One region of the Streptomyces sp. NPDC047017 genome, then DNA from elsewhere that is predicted to be linked to it. Evidence: riboswitches for the same ligand, from Rfam matches in the RefSeq annotation. Region 1 holds a riboswitch; the other holds the start of a gene.
What was found. A riboswitch is a leader RNA that binds a small molecule or an ion and turns the genes downstream of it on or off. The one in region 1 is predicted to bind S-adenosylmethionine.
Positions count from the first base shown of each region.

Region 1 (14,241 bases):
CAGCACCCCCATCGCCCGGAGCACATGACTGGGGGTCAGCGTGGAGCTGGTGCAGGACGAGCCGGACGAGACGGCGAAACCCGCGCGGTCCAGCTCGTGCAGCAAGGTCTCCCCGTCGACATAGAGACACGAGAAGGTGACGACGCCCGGCAGCCGGCGGACCGGATCGCCCACCACCTGCACGTCCGGCACCAGCCCCGGCACCCGGGCCCGCACCCGCTCCGTCAGCTCCCGCAGCCGCAGGGCCTCCGCGGCCGCCCCGGCCCGCACCGCCCGCAGCGAGGCCGCCGCCGCCACGATCGCCGGGATGTTCTCGAACCCGGCCGCCCGGCCCGCCTCCCGCTCGTCGGCCGGTCCCCGCACCGCGAACCGCACGCCCTTGCGCGCCACGAGCAGCCCGACCCCGGACGGCCCGCCCCACTTGTGGGCGCTGGCCGCCAGCAGCGACCAGTCGCCCGCCACCGGCCCCCAGCCCAGCGACTGCGCCGCGTCCACCAGCAGCGGCACGCCCGCCGCCCGGCACACCTCGGCCACCTCGGCGACCGGCTGCTCGGTGCCCACCTCGTGATTGGCCGACTGGAGGCAGGCCAGCGCGGTCCCCGGTCCCAGCGCCGCCGCGTACGCCCCCGGCGCCACCGCTCCGTTCCGGTCGACCCCGACCCGGGTGACCGTCCCGCCCGCCGCCTCGTGCGCCTCGGCCGAATGGAGTACCGAGGAGTGTTCGACGGCTGACACGATCAGGTGATGCCCGGCCCGGCGCCGCCCGGCCAGCGCCCCCGCGACCCCGGTGTGCACGGCCTGCGTGCCGGAGGCGGTGAAGCTCAGCTCGTCCGCCCGGCACCCCACCGCCTCGGCCGCCGCCTCCCGCGCCGCGTCCAGCAGCAGCCGGGCCCGCCGGCCCTCCTTGTAGAGCCGGGCGGGATCGGCCCACCCCTCGTCGAGCGAGGCCAGCAGCGCCTGCCGGGCGACGGGATGCAGGGGAGCGGCGGACGCCGCGTCGAAATAGACCACGGGTCCACGCTAAGCGCCCCGAAGGGGCGCGGGGAACCGCGCGACCAGCCACGACGTGCCGGCAGTCGCCGCGCGCGACCGGTACCCACCGGGACCGGGCCGCGCCCGATCTGCCGTCACATATCACCGCACCCAGGGGCAACCCACCTCTTCGGAGTGACCCGCGGCGCGTATGGCACCCTCCCCGCGACCCGCCGGAAGGCGTCCAGTAGGGTTTGGTCCGCATAAACATCCAAACCCCTGCCCGACGCAGGGCGGCGACCGACCAGCGAGAAGGCAGGCCGCAGCCAACCGCGCGGGCGAGACTCTCGGGAAGGCGCTACGTGAGTCCCAACGGCTCCGACCGCTCGCCGCGGCGCCCGATGCGGCGGAAGCTGCTGCAGGCACTGACTGCGGGCCTGGTCCTGGCGACCGCAACCGGTTGCACATACAAGGACTTCCCCCGGCTGGGTATGCCCACCCCCGCCACGGAAGAGGCTCCGCGGATCCTCTCCCTGTGGCAGGGCTCCTGGGCCGCCGCGATCGCGGTCGGCGTGCTGGTGTGGGGTCTGATCCTGTGGAGTGCTTTCTTCCACCGGCGCAGCCGCACCAAGGTCGAGGTCCCTCCGCAGACCCGGTACAACATGCCCATCGAGGCGCTGTACACGGTCGTCCCGCTCATCATCGTCTCGGTGTTCTTCTACTTCACCGCCCGTGACGAGTCGAAGCTCCTCGACGAATCGAAGAAGCCCGACGTCACGGTCAACGTGGTCGGCTACCAGTGGAGCTGGGCCTTCAACTACGTGGAGCCCGTCGCGGGTTCCGCGGGTGACGCGAAGTCCGACAAGAACCTGCTGGCCATTCCGGACCGGTTCAAGAAGGACTTCCCGGCGAACGCCGGCGGTGTCTACGACTTCGGTACGCCGGGCACCCGCAACCCGCAGAACGGCAACCCCGGTCCGACGCTCTGGCTGCCCAAGGGCAAGACCGTCCGCTTCATCCTCACCTCGCGGGACGTCAACCACTCCTTCTGGGTGCTGCCGTTCCTGATGAAGATGGACGTCATCCCCGGCCACACCAACTCGTTCCAGGTGACTCCCAACGAGGAGGGCACCTTCCGGGGCAAGTGCGCCGAGCTCTGCGGCCAGGACCACTCCCGGATGCTGTTCAACGTGAAGGTCGTCTCGCCGGACCGCTACGAGCAGCACCTCAAGGACCTCGTTAAGAAGGGGCAGACCGGTTACGTTCCCGCCGGCATCGCGCAGACGAGCCACGAGAAGAACCGGGAGACGAACAACCTGTGAGCATCCTCAACGAACCCCAGGGTGCCGCGGCGGCTGAGGGCTCTTACGAGAGCGAGCTGCCGGTCCGGCGCAAGCAACCCGGCAACGTCGTGATCAAGTGGCTGACGACCACCGACCACAAGACGATCGGCACGCTGTATCTGGTCACGTCGTTCGCGTTCTTCTGCATCGGCGGCGTGATGGCGCTCCTCATGCGCGCCGAGCTGGCCCGTCCGGGCCTGCAGCTGATGTCGACCGAGCAGTTCAACCAGGCGTTCACGATGCACGGCACGATCATGCTGCTGATGTTCGCGACGCCGCTGTTCGCCGGTTTCACGAACTGGATCATGCCGCTGCAGATCGGCGCGCCGGACGTGGCGTTCCCGCGGCTGAACATGTTCGCCTACTGGCTGTACCTGTTCGGCTCGCTGATCGCGGTGGGCGGCTTCCTCACCCCGCAGGGCGCGGCCGACTTCGGCTGGTTCGCCTACGCCCCGCTGTCCGACGCGATCCACTCGCCCGGTGTCGGCGGCGACATGTGGATCATGGGTCTGGCCTTCTCCGGCTTCGGCACGATCCTCGGCTCGGTCAACTTCATCACCACGATCATCTGCATGCGCGCGCCCGGCATGACCATGTTCCGCATGCCGATCTTCGTGTGGAACGTGCTGCTGACCGCGGTGCTCGTCCTGCTCGCCTTCCCGGTGCTGGCCGCCGCGCTGTTCGCGCTGGAGGTCGACCGCAAGTTCGGCGCCCACATCTTCGATGCCGCCAACGGCGGAGCACTGCTGTGGCAACACCTCTTCTGGTTCTTCGGCCACCCAGAGGTGTACATCATCGCCTTGCCGTTCTTCGGCATCATCAGTGAGGTCATCCCGGTCTTCTCCCGCAAGCCGATGTTCGGCTACATGGGCCTGATCGGCGCGACCATCTCGATCGCGGGCCTGTCCGTGACGGTGTGGGCGCACCACATGTACGTCACCGGCGGTGTGCTGCTGCCGTTCTTCTCCTTCATGACCTTCCTGATCGCGGTCCCGACCGGGGTGAAGTTCTTCAACTGGATCGGCACCATGTGGAAGGGCAGTCTCTCCTTCGAGACACCCATGCTGTGGGCGACCGGCTTCCTGATCACCTTCACCTTCGGTGGCCTGACCGGCGTCATCCTGGCCGCGCCGCCGCTGGACTTCCACATCTCCGACTCGTACTTCGTGGTGGCCCACTTCCACTACGTCGTCTTCGGCACGGTCGTCTTCGCGATGTTCTCCGGCTTCCACTTCTGGTGGCCGAAGTTCACCGGCAAGATGCTCGACGAGCGCCTGGGCAAGATGACCTTCTGGATGCTGTTCATTGGCTTCCACGGCACCTTCCTGGTGCAGCACTGGCTGGGCGTGGAAGGCATGCCGCGCCGGTACGCCGACTATCTGGCGGCCGACGGCTTCACCGGGCTGAACATGGTCTCGACCATCTTCTCCTTCCTGCTCGGCGCCTCGATCCTGCCGTTCTTCTACAACGTGTGGAAGACCGCCAAGTACGGCAAGCCGGTCAACATGGACGACCCGTGGGGCTACGGCCGCTCGCTGGAGTGGGCGACCTCCTGCCCGCCGCCGCGGCACAACTTCCTCACCCTGCCGCGGATCCGCAGCGAATCCCCGGCGTTCGACCTGCACCACCCTGAGATCGCCGCGCTCGACCAGCTCGAGAACGCCGGTCACGGTGAGAAGGCAGCCGTCGCGGGCGGCAAGGAGGCCGGCAAGTGAAGATCCAGGGCAAGATGTTCATCTGGCTGAGCGTCTTCCTGCTCGTCATGGCGATCGTCTATGGCTGGTGGTCGAAGGAGCCGGCCGGTACGACGGCGCTCTTCCTGTCCTTCGGCCTGAGCATCATGGTCGGCTTCTACCTCGGCTTCACGGCCAAGCGGGTGGACGCGGGCGCTCAGGACAACAAGGAGGCCGACGTCGCGGACGAAGCCGGCGAGCTGGGCTTCTTCAGCCCGCACAGCTGGCAGCCGCTCGCCCTCGGTGTCGGTGGCGCGCTGGCCTTCCTCGGTGTCGCCCTCGGCTGGTGGCTGCTGTACTTCGGTGCGCCGCTGGTCATGATCGCCCTGTTCGGCTGGGTCTTCGAGTACTACCGCGGCGAGAACCGCACCCAGTAGCACGCGCGAAGCACCATCCGGGAGCCCGGGCACTCCGTCGCAGGAGTGCCCGGGCTCCCGCTTTTGCCGCAACGGCGTCCCCCGGACGGACGATCCACCGCGCCGGAGTTGACGGAGCTACTTAGCGTGCTGCCATGAGCACCACACTGTTCTCCCGGGGCGCAAGGGCCGGTGTCGGCTGGACTCTCCTCGCCGCCGCCCTAGGCGCGGGCCTCACCGCCTGCGGCGCGGACGACCATCCCGCAGCCGACGAGCCGTACGACGCGGCGGACCAGATCACCTTCAGCGGCCCCACGGACGCCGGCAAGAAAGCCGACCCCGACAAGCCCCTGGTGGTCACCGCGGCGGGCTCGGACGGGCGCATCACCGACGTCACCGCCGTGGACGCCGCCGGCCGCCGGGTCTCCGGCGAACTCACCGCCGACGGCACCCGATGGCACAGCACCTCACCGCTGGCCGCGGGCGCCCACTACAAGCTCACGGTCCGCACGGAGGACGACGACGGCGCACCCGGCCGCAAGGTCCTCGACTTCGACACCAGCAAGCCCACCACCCAGAAGCGCCTGAACGTGTCGTTCGGGCCGGAGGCGGGCACCTACGGCGTCGGCGAGCCCATCACGGCCGAACTGGACCAGCCGGTCAAGGACAAGGCCCAGCGCGCCATCGTGGAGCGCGGCCTCCAGGTCGAGTCCACACCGGCCGTGGCGGGTTCCTGGTACTGGGTCGACGACAAGCAGCTGCACTACCGGCCCAAGGACTACTGGCCGGCCAACGCCACCATCACGGTCCACAGCGACCTGGAGAACCTCCGCATCGCCGACGGGCTGTACGGCGGCACCGCCAAGCCGCTCACCATCACCACCGGGGACCGGGTCGTCGCCGTCACGGACGCCGCCACGCACCGGCTGACCCTCTACAGGAACGACGAGAAGGTCCGGGAGATCCCGGTCACCACGGGCAAGCCCGGCTTCGAGACCCGCAACGGCGTCAAGGTGGTCCTGGCCAAGCAGTACTTCGTCCGGATGAAGAGTTCCACGGTCGGCATCGCCGCGGGCACCTCGGACTCCTACGACCTGCCCGTCTACTACGCCACCCGGGTGACCTGGAGCGGCGAGTTCGTGCACGCCGCGCCCTGGTCCGTGGGCTCCCAGGGCAGCGCCAACGTCAGCCACGGCTGCACCGGCATGAGCACCCCGAACGCCAAGTGGTTCTTCGACAACATCCACGAGGGCGACGTCGTCCAGGTCGTCAACTCCAAGGGCGACCCGATGGAGCTGTTCGACAACGGCTACGGCGACTGGAACCTGCCCTGGCAGAAATGGCTCCAGGGCAGCGCCCTGACCGCGTCCCCCCAGTCCGCCACCCCCGGCCCGGACCAGGCGAGACTGCGCCCCCAGAGCCTCTGAGGCAACAGAGGAACAAGGGGCGCGGCCGGCCGCGGACGGCCCGCACCCGCAGAACAAGCGGGCCGTCCCGACCCCCTAGGCGCTCAACGCCGGCTTCCGCAGCAGCGCCGCCAGCGCCCCCGCGAACTCCACCGGCTCCACCGGCAGCGTCACCGCGGCGTCCGCCCGGCTCCACGTGGCCAGCCACGCGTCCTGCGGCCGCCCGATCAGCAGCAGCACCGGCGGGCAGTGGAAGACCTCGTCCTTGATCTGCCGGCACATCCCCATGCCCCCCATGGGCACGGCCTCGCCGTCCAGGACGCAGACGTCGATCCCGCCCCGGTCCAGCTCCGCGAGGACGGCCGCGGGCGTGGCGCACTCCACGAACTCCACGAGGGGCGCGTCCTGGGCCGGCCTGCGGCCGGTGGCCAGCCGCACCTGCTCGCGCGTGCCGGCGTCGTCGCTGTAGACCAGCACCGTGGCGGTCGCCTGCATTGTTCCTCCACGCATCTCTAGAAGACACAGCATTCGTCGGGAACTCGTCGGGAACTTCCGGGTACCGCTGGCGCGGATGCTACTCCCTCCGCCTCACCGCCAACACCGCTTGGAACACCCCTTCGATGGGCCATACGGGCTGGACAGACCCCCCAGACACTCCGAACGGCACCCCCCGGAGTGAGGGCGGGATAAGCGACCGACATAATGTCGGTCGTGGCGACAGCAACGACAGTAGAAACCGGGCACGCGCACCCGTCGGTCAACCGGCCGAACCTCACCAGCGTCGGAACCATCATCTGGCTGAGTTCCGAGCTGATGTTCTTCGCGGCCCTCTTCGCGATGTACTTCACCCTGCGATCGGTGACGGGACCCGATCACTGGAAGGCGATGGCGGACCACCTCAACGTCCCCTTCTCCTCGGCGAACACCACGATCCTGGTGCTCTCCTCACTCACCTGCCAGCTCGGCGTCTTCGCCGCCGAGCGCGGTGACGTGAAGAAGCTCCGGGGCTGGTTCATCGTCACCTTCATCATGGGTGCGATCTTCATCGGCGGTCAGATCTACGAGTACACGAGCCTGGTGAAGGAGGACGGGCTCTCCCTGTCCTCCGACCCGTACGGCTCGGTGTTCTACCTGACCACCGGCTTCCACGGCCTGCACGTGACGGGCGGCCTCATCGCCTTCCTGCTGGTCCTCGGCCGCACCTACGCGGCGAAGAGGTTCACGCACGAGCAGGCGACGGCGGCCATCGTCGTGTCCTACTACTGGCACTTCGTCGATGTCGTCTGGATCGGCCTCTTCGCCACGATCTACCTGATCAAGTAGCCGAAGAACCGATCCAACACCGCAAAGCATCGACGCAGAAGATCCTGACACCGGGGTAATCCGTGAAAAAGCTCTCCGCACGACGACGCCATCCGCTGGCGGCGGTCGTCGTCCTCCTTCTCGCGCTGGCGGCCACGGGGGGGCTGTACACCGCGTTCGCGCCCGCGAGCAAGGCGAAGGCCGACGACTCCGCCCAGTCCCTCACCATCGAGGAGGGCAAGAAGCTCTACGAGGTCGGCTGCGCAAGCTGCCACGGCACCGGTGGGCAGGGCACCACTGACGGTCCTCCCCTGGTGGGCGTGGGCGCCGCGGCAGTCGACTTCCAGGTCGGTACGGGCCGTATGCCGGCCCAGCAGCCGGGCGCGCAGGTCCCGCGCAAGAAGGTCATCTACAGCCAGCCCCAGATCGACCAGCTGGCGGCGTACATCGCCTCCCTGGGCGCCGGTCCGAACGTGCCGACGAAGAACCTGTACAGCACGGACGGCGCGGACGTCGCCGCGGGCGGCGAGCTGTTCCGCACCAACTGCGCGCAGTGCCACAACATCACCGGCAAGGGTGGTGCGCTCACGCACGGCAAGTTCGCGCCGGACCTTGAGGGCGTCGACCCCAAGCACGTCTACGAGGCCATGCAGACCGGCCCGCAGAACATGCCGTCCTTCCCCGACACCACGATGTCCCAGAAGAACAAGAAGGACATCATCGCGTACCTGAACGCGGTCAACAGCGACAACACGGAGAACCCCGGTGGTCTGGAGCTGGGCGGCCTCGGGCCGGTCAGTGAGGGTCTGTTCGGCTGGATCTTCGGGCTGGGCCTGCTGATCGCCGTCGCCGTGTGGGTCGCCGCCCGGACCGCAAAGGCCAAGAAGTCATGAGTAGCCAAGACATTCCAGAAGAGAACCTGCCTGCCGAGCAGGGCACGGCGCACGGCGCCGTGGCGGACGACAAGAACCCGTTCGCCGACCCCGGCCTGCCGCCGCACGAGCACCGGGTCCAGGACATCGACGAGCAGGCCGCCCGGCGGTCGGAGCGCGTGGTCGCGTTCCTGTTCACGCTGTCGATGCTGGCCACCGTCGGTTTCATCGCGTCCTACGTGACGATCCCGAACGACAAGTCGATCTACGTCTTCCCGATCGGGCACCTCAGCGCGATGAACTTCGCGCTGGGCCTGACTCTGGGCGTGGCGCTGTTCTGCATCGGCGCGGGCGCGGTCCACTGGGCCCGCACCCTGATGTCCGACGCGGAGGTCGCCGACGAGCGTCACCCGATCGAGGCGTCCCCCGAGGTCCGTGCCAAGGTCCACGCGGACTTCAAGCAGGGTGCCAAGGAGTCCGCGATCGGCCGCCGTCCGCTGATCCGCAACACCATGCTGGGCGCGCTCACGCTGGTGCCGCTGTCCGGGCTGTTCCTCCTGCGCGACCTGGGCCCGCTGCCCAAGGACACCCTCCGCCACACGCTGTGGGCGAAGGGCAAGCGCCTGGTCAACATGAACACCAACCAGCCGATGCGTCCCGAGGACATCGCCGTCGGCTCGCTCACCTTCGCCAAGCCCGACGGCCTGGAGGAGCAGAGCGAGGACTTCCAGCAGGAGATCGCCAAGGCGGCCCTGATGATCGTCCGGCTGCAGCCGGACAACATCAAGGACAAGCGTGAGCTGGAGTGGTCGCACCAGGGCGTCGTGGCCTACTCGAAGATCTGCACCCACGTCGGTTGCCCGATCTCCCTGTACGAGCAGCAGACGCACCACGTGCTGTGCCCGTGCCACCAGTCCACCTTCGACCTCTCCGACGGTGCCCGAGTGATCTTCGGCCCCGCCGGCCACGCCCTGCCGCAGCTGCGCATCGGCGTGGACAGCGAGGGTTACCTCCAGGCGCTCGGCGACTTCGAGGAGCCCGTCGGTCCTGCATTCTGGGAGCGCGGATGAGTACTTCAGCGACCAACGAGCCGACCCGCGCGCGCGGGAAGGCACCGGCCGGCGAGAAGCTCGCCGACTGGGCCGACGGCCGGCTGGGCATCTACAGCCTGGCCAAGGCCAACATGCGCAAGATCTTCCCCGACCACTGGTCGTTCATGCTGGGTGAGGTCTGCCTCTACAGCTTCCTGATCATCATCCTCACGGGTGTGTATCTGACGCTGTTCTTCCACCCGTCGATGAACGAGGTGGTCTACCACGGCAGCTACGTCCCGCTCCAGGGACAGCTGATGAGCGAGGCGTTCAACTCGACCCTGCACATCTCCTTCGAGGTGCGCGGTGGCCTGCTGATCCGGCAGATCCACCACTGGGCCGCGCTGATCTTCCTGGCCGGCATGTTCGTGCACATGATGCGCGTGTTCTTCACCGGCGCGTTCCGCAAGCCGCGTGAGGTCAACTGGCTGTTCGGCTTCCTGCTGTTCGTCCTCGGCATGTTCACCGGTTTCACCGGTTACTCGCTCCCGGACGACCTGCTCTCCGGCACCGGTGTCCGCTTCATGGAGGGCGCGATCCTGTCCGTGCCGATCGTCGGCACGTACATCTCGTACTTCCTCTTCGGCGGCCAGTTCCCCGGCCACGACTTCGTGGCCCGGTTCTACTCGATCCACATCCTGCTGCTGCCGGGCATCATGCTCGGCCTGGTGGTCGGCCACCTGATCCTGGTCTTCTACCACAAGCACACGCAGTTCGCGGGTCCCGGCAAGACCAACAACAACGTGGTCGGCATGCCGCTGCTGCCGGTCTACATGGCCAAGGCCGGAGGCTTCTTCTTCCTGGTCTTCGGTGCCATCGCGGCCATCGCGGCGATCGCGCAGATCAACCCGGTCTGGGCCATCGGCCCCTACCGTCCGGACCAGGTCTCCACCGGCGCCCAGCCGGACTGGTACATGGGCATGGCCGAGGGCCTGATCCGCGCCATGCCGGGCTGGGAGATCAACTTCTGGGGCCACACGCTGGTCCTCGGCGTGTTCATCCCGCTGGCCCTCTTCGGTGTGGTGCTCGCCGCGATCGCGCTGTACCCGTTCATCGAGTCCTGGATCACCGGCGACCGGCGCGAGCACCACATCCTGGACCGCCCGCGCAACGTGCCGACCCGCACGGCCTTCGGCGCCGCGTGGATCGCCTGGTACTTCGTGCTGCTCGTCGGCGGTGGAAACGACCTGTGGGCCACCCACTTCCACCTGTCGATCAACGCGATCACCTGGTTCGTGCGCATCGCCTTCTTCGTGGTGCCGGTCCTCACGTTCGTCGTCACCAAGCGGATCTGCCTCGGCCTGCAGCGCCGGGACAAGGACAAGGTCCTGCACGGCCGCGAGTCGGGCATCATCAAGCGCCTGCCGCACGGTGAGTTCATCGAGGTCCACGAGCCGCTCAGCCAGGAGCAGCTGTACACCCTCACCGCTCACCACCAGTACGAGCCGGTCGAGATCGGCCCGACGGTCGACGAGAACGGTGTCGAGCGCAAGGTCGCCGGTACGGAGAAGCTGCGCGCCAAGCTCAGCAAGGCCTACTACGGCGAGGACGGCCAGATCCAGAAGCCGACCGTCGAGGAGTACAAGGAGATCACGAGCGGCCACGGCCACCACTGATCACTGAACCCTGAGCGTCGCCACGCCAGGTCGAAGGGCCCCGTCCTCCCCCAAGCTCAAAAGAGCAGGGGGGTGCCCCCATCCCGGACGGGGCCCTTCGTCGTGTCCAGGGCTGGATAGGGTGGAGGTGGATTTTTGAGATTTCGTGTCCCCTGTCCGGGACACCGACCCAGGAGCGGCTTATGAGCGCTGTGACCCCCGCTGGAGGCGACACCGCGGCGGGCCGTTCCTGGCCCGCGCTGCTGAACGGTCTGCTGGCGGGCCGCGACCTGGCCGCCGACGACACCGCGTGGGCCATGGACCGGATCATGGGCGGCGAGGCGACCGACGCCCAGATCGCCGGGTTCGCGGTGGCCCTGCGGGCCAAGGGCGCCACGGTCCAGGAGATCACCGGCCTGGTGCGCACGATGTACGAGCACGCCAACGTGATCCAGGTGCCCGGCGCCACCGTCGACATCGTCGGCACCGGCGGCGACGGCGCCAAGACGGTGAACATCTCCACCATGTCCTCGATCGTGGTGGCCGGCACCGGCGCGAAGGTCGTCAAGCACGGCAACCGGGCCGCGTCCTCCGCCTCCGGCGCCTCCGACGTGCTGGAGAAGCTGGGCGTCAACCTCGACCTGTCCCCGCGCCGGGTGGTGGAGGTCGCCGAGGAGGCCGGCATCACCTTCTGCTTCGCGGTCAAGTTCCACCCGGCCCTGCGCCATGTCGGCGCCGCCCGCGGCCAGCTGGGCATCCGTACGGTGTTCAACCTGCTCGGCCCGCTGACCAACCCGGCGAAGGTGCGCTCCCAGGCGGTCGGGGTCGCGGTCGCGCACGAGGCGCCGATCGTGGCGGGCGTCTTCGCCGAACGCGGCAACTCCTCCCTGGTCTTCCGGGGCGACGACGGCCTGGACGAGCTGACCACCACGGCGACGTCGCGGGTGTGGGTGGTCCGGGACGGCACGGTCACCGAGGAGGCGTTCGACCCGCGCGACGTCGGCCTGCCGCTGGTGCCGGTGGAGGCCCTGCGCGGCGCCGACGCCTCGTACAACGCGGAGGTCGCCCGCCGGCTGCTCGACGGCGAGACGGGCCCCGTACGGGACGCCGTGCTGCTGAACTCGGCGGCGGCCCTGGTAGCCCTGCGGCCGGGCCCGGGGACGCTGGCGGAGCAGATCCGGACCGCCATGGCGCAGGCGGCCGAGTCCATCGACTCCGGCGCCGCCCGCCGCACCCTGGAGCGCTGGGTGGCCGCCAGCAACGCCTGAGCCGGGGTCCCGGTGTGACGCGGGGCGCAGTCCACGATCCGGACTGCGCCTTGCGCCGGGAAGATCGTGTGGCAGGATGTGGAACCAGGTCATGAGTGACAGCCATGTGGCCCCGGCCGGCTGTCCGGCAACCCTCCGTCCGTGGCGGGGTGCCCCGGGTGAAGACCAGGCCGTAGGCAGCGAGGTCTACGGCAAGCGCGGACCCCTCGCATCACCAGGGGTCCTGGTCGTACGAGGGAGCCTTCCGTGAGCAAGCGAATGCGCTAGGGCCGCCGAGCCCCGCCTCCGCACCCTTTCTCTTTCTCCCTCCACGCTTGAGCCGTGCCGGCTCGCGTGGGGATTCCGCCTGCCTTCACGGGAGTTCACCATGTCCGTCTCCACCGCTGCCGCCGACCGGTCCGTCCGCTCCCCGCTGCCCGTCCTCGGCCGGGACGTCACCGTGCCGCTGGTGACCGGGGGCGAGGTCGCCTACGCCGCCCTCGACTACGCCGCCAGCGCCCCCGCCCTCCAGCGGGTCTGGGACGACGTGGCCGCGTACGCGCCCTACTACGGCAGCGTGCACCGCGGGGCCGGCTACCTCTCCCAGCTCTCCACCGACCTGTTCGAGAACGCCCGCCGCACCGTCGCCGAGTTCCTGGACTGCCGCGCGGACGACCAGGTGGTGTTCACCCGGTCCACCACCGACTCCCTCAACCTGCTGGCCCGGGCGATCCCGGCCGACTGCCGGGTGTTCGTGTTCGAGACCGAGCACCACGCCTCGCTGCTGCCCTGGCGGGACGCGCAGGTGACGTACCTCAACGCCCCGCGCACCCCGGAGCAGGCCGTGGCCACCCTGGAGCGGGCCCTGGCCGGCCGCGAGCCGCACGGTCCCGCCCTGGTCTGCGTCACCGGCGCCTCCAACGTCACCGGCGAGCTGTGGCCGGTGCGGGAACTGGCCGCCGCCGCCCACGCGCACGGCGCCCGGATCGTCCTGGACGCCGCCCAGCTCGCCCCGCACCACCCGGTGTCGGTCCAGGACCTCGACGTCGACTGGGTCGCCTTCTCCGGGCACAAGCTGTACGCCCCGTTCGGCTCCGGTGTGCTGGCCGGCCGCGCCGACTGGCTCCGCGAGGCCGAGCCCTACCTCGCGGGCGGCGGCGCGAGCCGCCGGGTGAGCCGGCGCACCGACGGGGGAGTGGACGTGGAGTGGCACGAGAGCGCCGCCCGCCACGAGGCCGGTTCCCCCAACGTCATCGGCGCCTACTCCATCGCCTCCGCCTGCAAGGCGCTCACCGAGGCCGGCTTCGACACCCTGGTCGCCCGTGAGCAGGACCTGATCGACCGGGTCCGGGCGGGACTGGCCGAGGTCCCGCAGGTGAAGATCCTCTCCCTGTTCGGGGACGACGCGCCGCGGGTCGGCGTGATCTCGTTCGTCGTCGAGGGCTGGAACAGCTCGCACTTCGCCGCGGCGCTCTCCGCCGAGTACGGCATCGGCGTCCGCGACGGCCTGTTCTGCGCCCACCCGCTGGTGCGCACCCTGCTCGGCAGCGACCCGCAGACCCAGGGCGAGTGCGGCGCCCCCGAGGCCGCGCCCGGCGAGAAGTCCCTGAACGCCATCCGGGTCAGCTTCGGCGCCGGCACGCCCGACGAGCACGTCGAGCGCTTCGTGACGGCGGTGCGGGAACTGGTCAGCGACGGCGCCCGGTGGCAGTACCGCACGGAGGACGGCCGCTGCGTCCCGGCGGTGTGAGCGCGCCCGGAGCGCGGGGAGGCGGCGGGTCGCCGGTCAGGAGTCCAGGCCGATCGCGAACGCCGCCTCCAGGTCGTGCTGGGAGTACGTCCGGAACGCCACGTGCGTGTCGGTGGCCTCGACGCCGGGGATCTTGCTGATCCGCCCCGGGATGACCTCCGCCAGGTCCTCGTGCCGCGCCACCCGCACCATCGCGATCAGGTCGTACGTCCCGGTCACGGAGAAGACCTCGCTCACGCTCTCCAGCGAGGCGATCCGCTCGGCGATCTCGGGGATCCGGTCCACGCTGGTCTTGATGAGGACGATCGCGGTGATCACGGCTGGTTCTCTCCCTCGGGGGCCGGAGCGGGGCTGGCCTTCACTCTAGGGCCTGCCCGGCGGGCCCTGCCCCCGTACCGCACCCAGGCCACGGCGAACCCGAGGGCGAAGCCGATGACGTGCGCCAGGTACGCCACGCCCGGGCCCTGAGCGGCTTGGCCCGCCGCCAGCCACTGCAGGGCCGCCCAGAAGGGCAGCACCACCCAGGCCGGCAGGCGCAGCGGCAGGAAGAACAGGAACGGCAGCAGGCTGGTCA
Region 1 is NZ_JBEYVW010000001.1:363,106-377,346, forward strand. It holds gene ABZ858_RS01790 (aminotransferase class V-fold PLP-dependent enzyme) at 1-1,011, opposite strand, end outside; gene coxB (cytochrome c oxidase subunit II) at 1,335-2,294, shown strand; gene ctaD (cytochrome c oxidase subunit I) at 2,291-4,030, shown strand; gene ABZ858_RS01805 (cytochrome c oxidase subunit 4) at 4,027-4,425, shown strand; gene ABZ858_RS01810 (Ig-like domain-containing protein) at 4,560-5,831, shown strand; gene ABZ858_RS01815 (hypothetical protein) at 5,907-6,305, opposite strand; gene ABZ858_RS01820 (heme-copper oxidase subunit III) at 6,513-7,133, shown strand; gene ABZ858_RS01825 (c-type cytochrome) at 7,196-8,005, shown strand; gene ABZ858_RS01830 (Rieske 2Fe-2S domain-containing protein) at 8,002-9,054, shown strand; gene ABZ858_RS01835 (cytochrome bc complex cytochrome b subunit) at 9,051-10,691, shown strand; gene trpD (anthranilate phosphoribosyltransferase) at 10,874-11,938, shown strand; SAM riboswitch class IV at 12,026-12,142, shown strand; gene ABZ858_RS01845 (aminotransferase class V-fold PLP-dependent enzyme) at 12,306-13,667, shown strand; gene ABZ858_RS01850 (Lrp/AsnC ligand binding domain-containing protein) at 13,704-13,985, opposite strand; gene ABZ858_RS01855 (rhomboid family intramembrane serine protease) at 13,982-14,241, opposite strand, start outside.

Region 2 (14,241 bases), on a different contig from region 1:
GGCTCCTCGTGAGGGCGGGCGGGCGAACCGGTTGGTATGTGCGCGTGCATTGTTGCAGGTGCTTAACGGACAGCGCGAGCGCGCGGCCCGGCATTCCCGCCCGGCACGGGAATCCGCGCGTGACCCCGGACACGCCCGAGGGCGGCACCCCCTGCCACTGGCAGGAAGTGCCGCCCTCGTACGGAAGGACTAGTACCGATCCCCGGAAGGATCAGAAGTCCATGTCACCGCCCGGCATGCCGCCCGGAGCGGCCGCGGCGGCCTTCTCCGGCTTGTCGGCGATGACGGCCTCGGTGGTGAGGAACAGCGCGGCGATCGACGCGGCGTTCTGCAGCGCGGAGCGCGTCACCTTCGCCGGGTCGATGATGCCCTCGGCGACCAGGTCGACGTACTCGCCGGTCGCGGCGTTCAGGCCGTGGCCCGGGGTCAGGTTGCGCACCTTCTCCACCACGACACCGCCTTCGAGGCCGGCGTTGACGGCGATCTGCTTCAGCGGGGCTTCGAGGGCCAGCTTGACGGCGGCGGCACCGGTGGCCTCGTCGCCGTCCAGCTCCAGCTTCTCGAACACCTGGGTGGCCTGCAGCAGGGCCACGCCGCCACCGGCGACGATGCCCTCCTCGACGGCCGCCTTGGCGTTGCGCACGGCGTCCTCGATGCGGTGCTTGCGCTCCTTCAGCTCCACCTCGGTGGCGGCGCCGGCCTTGATGACCGCGACACCGCCGGCGAGCTTCGCCAGGCGCTCCTGCAGCTTCTCGCGGTCGTAGTCCGAGTCGCTGTTCTCGATCTCGGCGCGGATCTGGTTGACCCGGCCGCCGACCTGCTCGGAGGAGCCGGCACCGTCGACGATGGTGGTCTCGTCCTTGGTGATGACCACCTTGCGGGCCTTGCCCAGCAGGTCGAGGGTGGCGTTCTCCAGCTTGAGGCCGACCTCCTCGGAGATGACCTCGCCGCCCGTGAGGATGGCGATGTCGCCGAGCATGGCCTTGCGGCGGTCGCCGAAGCCCGGGGCCTTGACGGCGACGGACTTGAAGGTGCCGCGGATCTTGTTGACCACCAGGGTCGACAGGGCCTCGCCCTCGACGTCCTCGGCGATGATCAGCAGCGGCTTGCCCGACTGCATGACCTTCTCCAGGAGCGGGAGCAGGTCCTTGACGGAGCCGATCTTGGAGTTGGCGATGAGGATGTAGGGGTCCTCGAGCGACGCCTCCATGCGCTCCATGTCGGTCGCGAAGTAGGCGGAGATGTAGCCCTTGTCGAAGCGCATGCCCTCGGTGAGCTCAAGCTCCAGACCGAAGGTCTGCGACTCCTCGACGGTGATGACGCCTTCCTTGCCGACCTTGTCCATCGCCTCGGCGATCAGCTCGCCGATCTGCGTGTCGGCGGCGGAGATGGAGGCGGTGGAGGCGATCTGCTCCTTGGTCTCGACCTCCTTGGCCTGGTCGAGCAGGGCGGCGGAGACGGCCTCGACGGCCTTCTCGATACCGCGCTTGAGAGCCATCGGGTTGGCACCGGCGGCCACGTTGCGCAGGCCCTCGCGGACCAGGGCCTGGGCGAGCACGGTCGCGGTGGTCGTACCGTCGCCGGCGACGTCGTCCGTCTTCTTGGCGACTTCCTTGACCAGCTCGGCGCCGATCTTCTCGTACGGGTCCTCCAGCTCGATCTCCTTGGCGATGGAGACACCATCGTTGGTGATCGTGGGGGCGCCCCACTTCTTCTCAAGGACGACGTTGCGGCCCTTGGGGCCGAGGGTGACCTTGACGGCGTCGGCGAGCTGGTTCATACCGCGCTCAAGGCCGCGCCGCGCCTCCTCGTCGAACGCGATGATCTTGGCCATGTGAAGTGGTCCCTCCAGGACTGGGGGTGATTCCTCCGGACCGCGCCCGCGCCCGCGACGGACGGCTCGCCGGCCTGTGGTTCCTTGCACCACGGGGCCCGCGGGCCTCACCGACCCGGTCCTCTTTTGTCACTCTCACCTTCAGAGTGCTAACGCAATGATTAGCACTCGGCCTAGGAGAGTGCAAGCGCCCATCGGGGGTACCGGGCGGTACTCAGCCCGGGGCGAACACGGGCGCGCCGCGGTGGCGGGCCCCGGCGGCGGGCCCCGGCGGCGGGCCGGCCGGCCTCGCTCCGCCGCGCGCACGCCTGAGAGCCCGCACCCCGGTGAGGTGCGGGCTCTCAGGGACGAGAAGATCGCTTGTGGTGGTCGCGCGATTCAGGCCGTGACGCGGACCATGTCGGCCTGCGGGCCCTTCTGGCCCTGCGAGATCTCGAACTCGACCCGCTGACCCTCTTCCAGCGAGCGGTAGCCGTCCATCTGGATCGCGCTGTAGTGGACGAAGACGTCCGCCCCGCCGTCGACCGCGATGAAGCCGTACCCCTTCTCCGCGTTGAACCACTTGACGGTGCCCTGAGCCATGCCTAACTCCCCTATTACTGGCCCTTGCACAGATCCGCACTTCGCGGACCCGGGTCAGACCTCACTCCCCGTGGACCGGGGGCGTGCGCCGGAACGCGTCGACCGCGGCTGAATGTATCTGCCCAACTGCCGTCTGCAACAGGTCAATCGGACGAGAATTCTGGACGGGAGCGGTCCGGAATGTGGTGAGAATTCGACTGAACCCCGGGCAAGTCGGGCCCCATAAACAAGACAAATGCCACGAAAAGCCCGCGCACTTTGGCTACTTCTTGACGGCGGGCGCCCGGGGAAAAGGGGCTTCCCGAACCGGAGATCAGGAGCGCGTGCCCCAACTGTACCGCGCTCAATCACACTGAATTGCCCCCTCCGCTTCTGGCGCGGAGGGGGCAATTCAAGGAACAGCCGGGCACGGCAATTACCGAAGGTAACGATCAGCCGCCGGCGACCGCCGGAATGATCGACACACCGGCGCCGTCCGGCGTGACGGTCTCCAGGCCCTGCTCGAAGCGGACGTCGTCGTCGTTGACGTAGACGTTGACGAAGCGGCGCAGCTTGCCCTGGTCGTCCAGGACGCGGGCGGCGATGCCCGGGTGGTTCTGCTCCAGGCCGGAGATGACCTCGGCGAGGGTGGCGCCCTCGGCCTTCACCTCGGCCTGGCCGCCGGTGTAGGTGCGCAGGATGGTGGGGATGCGAACGGTCACGCTCATGCGAGGCCAGCCTCTCGGAAGGAGTCCAGGTTCGGGCGGATGGTGGCGGTGAGGCCGGTGCCGGCCACCGCGTCCAGGGTCTTCAGGCCGTCGCCGGTGTTGAGGACGACGGTGGTCTTCGCGGGGTCGAGGAGGCCGTCGTCGATCAGCTTCTTCGTCACGCCGACCGTCACCCCGCCCGCCGTCTCGGCGAAGATGCCCTCGGTGCGGGCCAGCAGCTTGATCGCCTCGACCACCTGCGCGTCGGTGACGTCCTCCACGGCGCCGCCGGTGCGGCGCGCGATGTCCAGGACGTAGGGGCCGTCGGCCGGGTTGCCGATGGCGAGGGACTTGGCGATGGTGTCCGGCTTCTGCGGGCGCACCACGTCGTGCCCGGCCTTGAAGGCGGTGGACACCGGGGAGCAGCCCTCGGCCTGGGCACCGAAGATCTTGTACGGCCGGTCCTCGACCAGCCCCAGCTTGATCAGCTCCTGGAGGCCCTTGTCGATCTTGGTGAGCTGGGAGCCGGAGGCGATCGGGACGACGAGCTGGTCGGGCAGCCGCCAGCCGAGCTGCTCGCAGATCTCGTACGCCAGGGTCTTGGAGCCCTCCGCGTAGTACGGCCGCAGGTTGACGTTGACGAAGCCCCAGCCCTCGCCGGCCGGGTCGCCGATCAGCTCCGAGCAGAAGCGGTTCACGTCGTCGTAGTTGCCCTCGATGCCGACGAGTTCGCCGCCGTAGATCGCGGCCATGACGACCTTGCCCTGCTCCAGGTCGTGCGGGATGAACACGCACGAGCGCAGGCCGGAGCGGGCGGCGGCGGCGCCGACGGCGCCGGCCAGGTTGCCGGTGGAGGAGCAGGACAGGGTGGTGAAGCCGAAGGCGCGGGCGGCCTCCAGGGCCTGGGCGACCACGCGGTCCTTGAAGGAGTGCGTGGGGTTGCCCGAGTCGTCCTTGACGTACAGGCCGCCGGTCACGCCGAGTTCGGCGGCGAGGCGGTCGGCCTTGACCAGCTTGGTCCAGCCGGGGTTGAGGTTCGGCTTGTCCGCGACGTCCGCGGGGACGGGGAGCAGCGGGGCGTAGCGCCAGATGTCGGCGGGGCCGGCCTCGATCCGCTTGCGCAGTTCCTCGGTGTCGTAGGCCGAGAAGTCGTAGGCGATCTCCAGCGGGCCGAAACACTCCTCGCAGGCGAAGACCGGTCCGAGCGGGACGCGGTGGCCGCATTCGCGGCAGCTGAGCGCCGCGGCGGGGCCGAGGTCGACGGAGGGGGAGTCGGTGCTGGTGGCAACTGTCTGCACAGCCATGGAGGCGAGGCCCTTTCTCCTCATCTTCCTCACGACGCATCTCGCCGTGAGACGGATTTGGCACCTTCCCTAGCCGGGGAGCCTCGCGGTGGCGATCGGAGAATCGTCGATCGGTACGAGACCGGCTGGAGGGTTGCCGGGGCTTCATCGGGCCGTGTCCCTCTGCCCCTCTGGATGAGCGGTATTCGATTGTGCGCGGCGGTGACCCCGGCATGCGGGGGCCGTCCGCGTTGTTCAAGACTGTAACCGAAGGCCAGGACGGTGCGAGATAGTCGTCCGAACCGCGAGACGGATCACACGGTGATCCGGTCCGGACCGGCTGCGGGCAGCAGCGCATCGCGCAGGAGTGAGGAGCCGTCGACCGTGCTGGAAGAAGTCGAGCGCTGGCTGAGGACGCGTTCCTGGTCCGTGGCCGATCGCCCGCTGCACACGGTGCTGGCCGCCAAGCGGGTGAGCGGTGCGACGGTCAGCGTGGTGCTGCCCGCGCTCGACGAGCAGGAGACGGTCGGGGAGATCGTCTCGGTGATCCGCCGCGATCTGGTCGAGCGGGCGCCGCTGGTGGACGAGATCGTGGTCGTCGACTCCGGCTCCACCGACCGCACCTCGGAGGTGGCCGCCGCCGCGGGCGCCCGGGTGGTGCACCGCGACGCGATCCTGCCGCGGCTGCCCGCGCTGCCCGGCAAGGGCGAGGTGCTGTGGCGCTCGCTGCTGGTCACCCGCGGGGACGTGATCTGCTTCGTCGACGCCGACCTGCGGGAGTTCTCCGCCGACTTCGTCACCGGGATCGTGGGCCCGCTGCTCACCGAGCCGGACGTGCAGCTGGTCAAGGCGATGTACGACCGCCCGCTGGCCGGTGCGGCCCGGCAGGGCGGCCGGGTCACCGAGCTGATGGCGCGCCCGCTGCTCAACATGCACTGGCCGCAGCTGGCCGGCTTCGTGCAGCCGCTCGGCGGCGAGTACGCGGCCCGCCGCTCGCTCCTTGAGCAGCTGCCGTTCCCGGTCGGCTACGGGGTGGAGCTGGGCATGCTGGTGGACGCGCTGCACCTGGCCGGCCTGGACGCGCTCGCGCAGGTCGACGTGGGTGTGCGCAAGCACCGGCACCAGGACGGGCAGGCCCTCGGCCGGATGGCCGCCGCCATCTACCGCACCGCCCAGCTCCGCCTGGCCCGCGGCCACCTGATCCGCCCCGCCCTCACCCAGTTCGAACGCGGCGAGACCGGCTTCGAGCCCCGCACCTACTCGGTGGACACCGAGGAACGACCGCCGATGACCGAGATCGCGGAGTATGCGGCACGGCGGGTGGCTTGAGCGGGGGGCGGCGGGGGCCTGAGCAGGAAGCCCACCGGGTGAGCTGAGTATGAGGGCCGGGTCGCCCGCGGGACCGGTCGCCCGCGGACCGGGGGACTCGGTGGGCCCGGTCGGCCCGGTGCGCCCGGTCGGCCCGGTGCGCCCGGTCGGCCCGGTGCGCCCGGTCGGCCCGGTGCGCCCGGTGCGCCCGGTGGGCCGGAGCGGGCGGCTCAGCGAGCCGGGCCGCCCGCGCGCGGCCAGTGCGACGGGTGCGACGGGTGCGACGGGTCAGGGGGCCGGGAGGACCGGTCGGGCAGGTGGGCCGGTCGGGCCGGGTGGGCCGGTGAGCCGGTCGGGCCAGGTGGGCCGGTGAGCCGGTGAGCCGGTCGGGCCAGGTGAGCCGGTCGGGCCAGGTGAGCCGGTGAGCCGGTCGGGCCCGGCGGACGTGCGGGCCGGGTGGGCCAGGTGGGCCGGTGAGCCGGTCGGGCCCGGCGGACGTGCGGACCGGTCGGACCGGTGAGCCGGTCGGGCCCGGCGGACGTGCGGGCCGGGCGGGCCCGTTGTCAGCCTGCCGCGCCGTCCGACCAGCGCCAGCGGCCTGCCGCGTCCTGTGCGCAGGTCAGGTACTCGCCGCCCTTGCCGTAGGTGCTCAGGCCGTGGTGGCGGGCGGCGCAGAACTGGCCGTCGGCGTAGCAGTTGCCGGCGGGGCTGGTGATCGCGCACGCCTTGCTGCCACCGCTGCCACCGCTGCCACCGCTGCCTCCGGTGCCGCCACTGCTGCCGCTGCCGCCGCCCGTGCCGGTGCCGCCCGTGGTGGAGTTCGTCTTCTTCGGGGCCGGGGTGGACAGCGGGTGGCCGGCGCAGTCGTGGCCGTCGCGGGCCACCGTGAAGGTCACCTCGTCCCCGCCGGTCCCGCCGCGCTGCTCGCAGACCTTCTCACCGGACCGCCAGGAGGCGGCCCGCGCGCCGGTGCCCTGGAGGTGGACGGCGTAGCGCAGGTGCCCGGCCTCGGCGGCGGCCACGGCGGTGCCGATGCCGGAGCCGGTGTAGTCGCGCAGCGTCGCGGACGGCGTCGGAGTCGGAGTCGGAGTCGGCGTGGGTGTAGGGGTGGGTGTCGGTGTCGGCGGTTCCGTGCTCGGGGCCGGGGCCGGGGCCACCGCCGCCGGGGTGGACGGCGCCGCCTTCGGCGTCCCCGGGGCGCCGTCGTCGCAGCCGGCCAGGGCCAGCGCGCCGGCCGCGAGCAGCGCGGCCGTGCCGGCGAACCGGCGTATTCGTACGAGTCGCATGGAACCCACCCCTCACCGACCGCCCCGCGCGGCACCCGGGACGGCATCACTGACATGCACCGCACATCTTCACGGTCTTCACATCCTTCTCACAACCCGTCGGGCGGCGGAATCCCGACCGGCCCGCCACCGCGTACGTTTGAGCGTTCGAAGGCCGGGCTAGGTTGAGGACCATGGCTTCAACGCACGGTGCCGAGGTGCTGGTCGCCTCCAATCGCGGTCCGGTTTCGTACGAGCGGGCCGAGGACGGCTCGCTGCACGCGAAACGCGGCGGCGGCGGACTGGTCTCCGGACTGTCCGCGATCGGCCCGGACGCGGGCGCGGTATGGGTGTGCGCCGCGCTCGGCGAGACCGACCGGGAGGCCGTGCGCCGCTTCGAGGGCGGCCGCAGGCTGCCGGCCGAGGACACCGGCGGGCAGCGGGTCCGGATGCTCGACATCGCCCCGGACGTCTTCTCCGACGCCTACAACGGCATCGCCAACTCGGTGCTCTGGTTCGTCCACCACATGCTCTACCAGACCCCGCTGGAGCCCGTCTTCGACGCGGAGTTCCGGCGCCGCTGGGCCTCGTACGAGAGCTACAACCGGTCCTTCGCCGAGGCGCTGGCCGAGGAGGCCGCCGAGGGCGCGGCCGTGGTGGTGCAGGACTACCACCTGACCCTGGTCCCCGGGATGCTGCGCGATTTCCGGCCCGATGTGCGCATCGGGCACTTCTCGCACACGCCGTGGGCGCCGGTGGACTACTTCCGGATGCTGCCCGACGACATCGCCGAGCAGGTGCTGCGCGGCATGCTGGGCGCGGACCGGCTGGGCTTCCTCACCCAGCGCTGGGCGGACGCCTTCACCGGCTGCTGCGAGGCGCTGGCCGGCGGGCTCGGCGGCACCCGGATCGGGGTGCACGGGCTGGGCGCGGACGGGGAGTTCCTGCGGGAGCGCTCGCGCCGGGCCGACGTCAAGGAACGGATGGCCGCGCTGCGCGAGGAGATCGGCGCGGCGCCGGACGGCGGGGCGCGCCGCACGATCGTACGGGTGGACCGTACCGAGCTGTCCAAGAACATCGTGCGCGGGCTGCTGGCGTACCGGCAGCTCCTGGAGGACCGCCCCGAGTGGCGCGAACGGGTCGTCCACGTCGCCTTCGCCTACCCCTCGCGGCAGGATCTCGCCGTCTACCGGGAGTACACGGCCGAGGTGCGGCGGCTGGCCGAGGAGATCAACGCGCGGTTCGGGACGCCCGGCTGGACGCCGGTCGTGCTGCACGTCAAGGACGACTTCGCACGGTCGCTGGCGGCGTACCGGATCGCGGACGTGGCCCTGGTCAACCCGATCCGCGACGGCATGAACCTGGTCGCCAAGGAGGTGCCGGTCGTCTCCGACGCGGGCTGCGCGCTGGTGCTGTCGCGGGAGGCGGGCGCGTACGCGGAACTCGGCGAGGACGCGGTGCCGGTGAACCCGTTCGACGTGGTGGGGACGGCGGCGGCGCTGGACGAGGCGCTGCGCATGCCGGGGACCGAGCGGGCGGAGCGGTCCAAGCGGCTGGCCGCCGCCGCCACCGCGCTGCCGCCCGCCCAGTGGTTCCTCGACCAGCTGGGCGAGCTGAACGCCTGAGCGGCCGGGGCCGCCGGGACACGCCTGGGGCCGCCGGGGAGATCAGAGGGAGGTCAGAGGCGGGCGGCCAGGGCGCGCAGCAGGTCCACCACCCCGGCCGGGCCCGGCACCACCAGGTCCGCCCGGTCCGACAGCTCCGTCACCTCGGCGCTGCCGCTGCACACCAGGACGCCCGGTACGCCGTCGGAGCGGAGTTCGCCGACCGCGGTGAAGGCGGGCAGGTCGCCCAGGTCGTCGCCGGCGAAGAGGACGGAGCCGGCGCCGGCGCCGCGGACGTGGTCCAGCAGGGCGGCGCCCTTGTCCATGCCCGCGGGGCGCAGTTCGAGGACCATCCGGCCCGGCTCGACGATCAGCCCGTGCCGGACGGCCAGGCCGGTGAGCGGGTCGCGCAGGGCCTCGAAGGCGGCCTGCGGGTCCTCGGCGCGGCGGGTGTGCACCGCCAGGGAGCGGCCCTTCTCCTCGATCCAGGTGCCCTGCCAGGCGCCGATCCGGTCCAGGAAGCCCGGCAGTTCGGCGCGGACGGCGGCGACGCCGGGGTGCGGGGCGGGGGCGGTGACGGTGCCGGTGGCGGCGTCCCAGCGCTCGGCGCCGTAGTGGCCGAGGACGACCAGGTGTTCCAGTCCGGGGACGCCCGCGAAGCCGCCGTTGCGCACCGCGACCCCGGCGGGGCGGCCGGTGACCACCGCGACGGAGGCCACCTTCGGGGCGAGCGCGGCGAGCGCGGGCACCGCGTCCGGGTGCGCCCTGGCCTGGTCCGGGTCGGACACGATCGGGGCGAGCGTGCCGTCGAAGTCGAGCGCGATCACCGCGCGCTCCGGCCGTGCCAGCAGCGCGGCGAGCCCGTCCCGGCCGGCCGGTGTGGCGGGCGCCGGCAGGGCGGGGGCGGGGTTGGTCGAGTCCGTGTCGTGGCCCATACGCCGAACCTATCCACACCCGGGCCGTCGCACTCCTCGACGACGGGGACGGGCGTCGCCCTCCGGGCCGGGACCGCGCGCCGGCTCAGCGTTCGGCGCGGCGGGCGTCCCGCACCCGGCGCAGCCGGTTGACCGTGACCGGGTCGTGCGCGAGGGCCCGGGTGTCGTCGAGGAGGGCGTTGAGGAGCTGGTAGTAGCGGACGGGGGACAGCCCGAGTTCCTCGCGGATCGCGCGTTCCTTCAGGCCGGGGCCGGTGAAGCCGCGCCGCTCCAGGGCGAGGATGTCCCGCTCCCGGCGGCCGAGCCCCGGCCCCTCGCCCCGGCCCACCCTCCCGGCCTCCGCCTCGGCGCCTTCCGCCACGGCCCCGGTGCCCTCCGCCACGCCGTCGACGTCCTCCGCGTCCCCGGCCGCGCCTCCGGCACCCTCCGCGTCCCCGGCACCCTCCGCGTCCCCGGCAGGATCCTCCGCCACGCCCTCGGCGTCCTCCGCCTCCCCCGCCGCGCCCCCCGCGTCCCCGCTGCCCTGCACGTCCATACCCGGCACCGTAGCCCCCGCCGCCGACAACGGCGCGCCCGGGCGGCAGTCCGTCAGCCCGCGTTCTCCGCGGCCTCCGCCTGGGCCGCCGTGTTCTGCAGCTGGTCCAGGACCGCGGCGGGGTCGCCGGCGGGGCCGACCGTGCTGCCGATGCGCTTCTTGACGTCCGAGCTGACCCGGGCCCAGGAGGTCTTGCCGACCGGGTAGAGCTGGGCGAGCGGCAGTTCCTCCAGGAACGGCCACAGGTTCTTCTCCTGCCGGTCGTCGGCCATCGCGTCGGAGGCCGAGGTGGTGACGGGCAGCAGGTCGTACTCGCGGGAGAAGTCGAGGACGTTCTTCTCGCTGTAGACGTCGTCGAGGAAGGCGCCGACCTGGGACTTGTGGCCGCCCTTCTTGAAGGCCATCATCCAGTCGGTGACGCCCATGGTCGACTTGGGCGTGCCGTTCTTGCCCGGCACCGGCACCATGCCGAAGTCCACGCCCTTCTTCTGCGCCTGCTGCATCAGCGTGGGGTGGCCGTTGAGCATGCCCACATCGCCGTTGGCGAAGGCCGCGAAGGCGTCGGCGCGGTTCAGCCTGCCGGGCGCTACCGGGCCGGTCAGGCCCTTGCCGACGAGCTGGTCCTTGAGCCAAGTGAACGTTTCTGCATTCTGCGGCGAGTTGATCGTGTAGGTGCCGATGTCGTCGGTGTAGCCGGAGCCGCCGCTCAGCAGCCACTGCATGGTCTCCGCCTGCGCCTCCTCGGGGCCCAGCGGCAGCGCGTACGGGTACTTGACGCCCTTGGCCTTGAGCGCCGCGGCGTCGGAGGCCAGCTGGTCCCAGGTCTTGGGCGGGCTGATGTGGGCCTCGTCGAAGAGGCTCTTGTTGTAGAAGAGCACCCGGGTGGAGGCGGCGAACGGGATGCCGTACTGCTCGTGCCGCAGCTGCCCGGCCTCGGAGAGCTGGCCGAGGAAGTCGGCCTGCACGGGTATGGAGAGCAGGTCGTCGACCTTGTAGAGCAGGTTCTGGTCGGCGTAGTCGGCGTAGGCGCCGATCTGCGCCATGTCCGGCGGGTCGCCGGCGTCGACCATCTCCTTGACCTTGCGGTCGACGTCCGTCCAGGAGTAGACCTTGACGTCGATCTTCACGCCGGAGTGCCGGCCCTCGTAGGCGCGGGCCAGCCGGTCCCAGTACGCCTGCGAGCTGTTCGCCGCGGAGTCTCCGTAGTCGGCGGCGACCAGCTTGAGGGTCACCTCGGAGGAGCCGGTGCTCCCGCAGCCGCCGAGGACCGCCGTCATGCCCAGTGCGGACACCACCGCGATCATTCCTGTCCTACGCCGCTGCACCGTCTTCCCGCCCCTACTGTCTCGTGTTCACCATGCGGACACGATAGGTCTACACCACGTGAGTGGACTAGACCTCTTGCGGGTCAAAGGGTCACACTGTCACCTGTGAGACATGTCATCGCGCTCGATGTGGGCGGCACCGGGATGAAGGCCGCGCTGGTCGACGAGGAGGGCGGCCTGCTGCACCAGGCGCGCCGCCCCACCGGCCGCGAACGCGGACCCGACGCCGTCGTCGAGGGCATCCTCGGCTTCGCCGCCGAACTGCGCGCCGCCGGCCGGGAGCGGTTCGGCGAGCCGGCCGCCGCCGCGGGCGTCGCCGTCCCCGGCATCGTCGACGAGGAGCAGGGCGTCGCCGCCTACGCCGCCAACCTCGGCTGGCGCGACGTGCCCCTGCGCGACCTGCTCTCGGCCCGGCTCGGCCTCCCGGTCGCCCTCGGCCATGACGTGCGGGCCGGCGGCCTCGCCGAGGGCCGGATCGGCGCGGGCAGGGGCGCCGACCGCTACCTCTTCGTGCCGCTGGGCACCGGGATCGCGGGCGCCATCGGCATCGAGGGCCGGGTGGAGACGGGCGCGCACGGCTTCGCAGGCGAGATCGGGCATGTCGTCGTGCGGCCCGGCGGTGTCCTCTGCCCGTGCGGCCAGCGCGGCTGCCTGGAGCGGTTCGCGTCCGCCTCCGCGGTCAGCCAGGCGTGGGCGGCGGCCTGCGGGGACCCGGACGCGGACGCGGCGGACTGCGCCAAGGCCGTGGACTCCGGGGACCGGGCGGCCCGGGAGGTCTGGCAGGAGGCGGTGGACGCGCTCGCCGACGGGCTGGTCACCGCGCTCACCCTGCTGGACCCACGCACGCTGATCATCGGCGGCGGCCTTGCCGAGGCCGGGGAGACCCTCTTCGCACCGCTGCGGAAGGCCGTGGAGCAGCGGGTCACCTTCCAGAAGCTGCCGTCCATCGTGCCCGCCGCCCTCGGCGACACCGCCGGCTGCCTGGGCGCGGGCCTCCTCGCCTGGGACCTCCTCGGCGGCCCCTCTTCCCCTACGACTCCCCGGAGGTAGCCACCCCATGGCCCCCAGCAAGGTTCTCACCGGAGCCCGGGTGGTGCTGCCCACCGGGATCGCGGACGGCGCCGGCGTGGTCGTCGACGGCACCCGGATCGCCGAGACCGCCCCGCGCGGCGCCGAGACGGTCGACGCCGGCGGGCACTGGCTGGTCCCCGGCTTCGTCGACCTGCACAACCACGGCGGCGGCGGCGCCTCCTTCTCGGGTTCCGCCGAGGACGTGCTGACCGCCGTCCGCACCCACCGGGCGCACGGCACCACCACGCTGGTGGCCTCCACCGTCACCGACGAGACGGACCTCCTGGTCCGGCAGGCGGGGCTGCTGTCGGAGCTGGCCGAGCAGGGCGAGATCGCCGGCATCCACTTCGAGGGGCCGTTCATCTCCCCGTGCCGCAAGGGCGCCCACTCCGAGGCGCTGCTGCGCGACCCGGACCCGGCCGAGGTCCGCAAGCTGGTCGACGCGGCCCGCGGGCAGGCCAGGATGGTCACGCTCGCCACCGAGCTGCCCGGCGGCACCGACTCCGTACGGCTGCTCGCCGAGCACGGTGTGATCGCGGCGATCGGGCACACCGACGCGACGTACGAGCAGACGGTGGAGGCGATCGACGCCGGGGCCACCGTGGCCACCCATCTGTTCAACGCCATGCCGGTGCTCGGTCACCGCGCGCCCGGCCCGATCGCGGCCCTGCTGGAGGACGAGCGGGTCACGGTCGAGCTGATCAACGACGGCGTCCACCTGCACCGGGCCGCCCTGGAGCTGGCCTTCCACCGCGCGGGCGCGGCCCGGGTCGCCTTCATCACCGACGCCATGGACGCCGCCGGCCGCGGCGACGGCCGCTATCTGCTGGGCCCCCTGGAGGTCGAGGTCGCCGACGGCGTGGCCCGGCTGGTCGAGGGCGGTTCGATCGCGGGTTCGACGCTCACCCTGGACCGGGCCTTCCGGCGGGCGGTGACCGTCGACCGGCTGCCGGTCGAGGACGTGGTGGCCGCGCTGTCCGCCAACCCGGCCCGGCTGCTCGGCCTGGACGACCGGGTGGGCTCCCTGGAGCCCGGCAAGGACGCCGACCTGGTGCTGCTGGACGAGGACTTCGTCCTCAAGGGCGTGATGCGGCGCGGCGCCTGGGTGGTCGATCCGCACCTGGGCTGATCCGCCCCCGCCATCCGGACGCCGGGGGCGGTCGCGGGGGTGTGCGGCACACCGTCCGTTTGGCATGATCGAAGCCCCGGAGCAGGTCCGGGGCTTCGTCGTACGCGTGCCAGGCGCGCCTGTCCCGGGGGAGGCCGGACTCCGTGATCCTCACGGTCACGCTGAACACCGCTCTCGACATCACCTACCGGGTGCCGTCCCTGCGGCCCCACGCCTCCCACCGGGTGGCCGAGGTGAGCGAGCGGCCCGGCGGCAAGGGCGTCAACGTCGCCCGGGTGCTGGCGGCCCTCGGCCACGAGGTGACCGTCACCGGCCTCGCGGGCGGCGCCACCGGGCGCGAGGTGCACGAGCGGCTGCGGGAGCTGCCCGGTGTGGCGGAAGCGCTGGTCCCGGTGGCCGGCGCGACCCGGCGCACGGTGGCCGTCGTGGACGAGCACACCGGCGACACCACCCAGCTCAACGAGCCGGGCCCGCTGGTCACGGCCGCCGAGTGGGCCGCTTTCCAGGACGTCTACGAGGACCTGCTCGGCCGGGTGTCGGCCGTCGCCCTGTGCGGCAGCCTGCCGCCCGGCCTGCCGGTGGGGGCGTACGCCGTCCTGGTGCGCGCCGCGCGGGCCGCGCACGTCCCGGTGCTCCTGGACACCAGCGGCGAGGCGCTGCGGCGCGGGCTGGCGGCCCGGCCCG
Region 2 is NZ_JBEYVW010000002.1:375,567-389,807, forward strand. It holds gene groL (chaperonin GroEL) at 212-1,834, opposite strand; gene ABZ858_RS04995 (cold-shock protein) at 2,213-2,416, opposite strand; gene ABZ858_RS05000 (ubiquitin-like small modifier protein 1) at 2,848-3,123, opposite strand; gene thrC (threonine synthase) at 3,120-4,406, opposite strand; SAM riboswitch class I at 4,424-4,587, opposite strand; gene ABZ858_RS05010 (glucosyl-3-phosphoglycerate synthase) at 4,770-5,714, shown strand; gene ABZ858_RS05015 (hypothetical protein) at 6,257-6,979, opposite strand; gene ABZ858_RS05020 (trehalose-6-phosphate synthase) at 7,153-8,583, shown strand; gene otsB (trehalose-phosphatase) at 8,637-9,497, opposite strand; gene ABZ858_RS05030 (DUF3263 domain-containing protein) at 9,583-9,825, opposite strand; gene ABZ858_RS05035 (extracellular solute-binding protein) at 10,086-11,336, opposite strand; gene ABZ858_RS05040 (ROK family protein) at 11,463-12,407, shown strand; gene nagA (N-acetylglucosamine-6-phosphate deacetylase) at 12,415-13,557, shown strand; gene ABZ858_RS05050 (1-phosphofructokinase family hexose kinase) at 13,701-14,241, shown strand, end outside.
Region 2: linked by a shared signal. The riboswitch ahead of thrC (threonine synthase) and the one ahead of ABZ858_RS01845 (aminotransferase class V-fold PLP-dependent enzyme) in region 1 are both predicted to bind S-adenosylmethionine.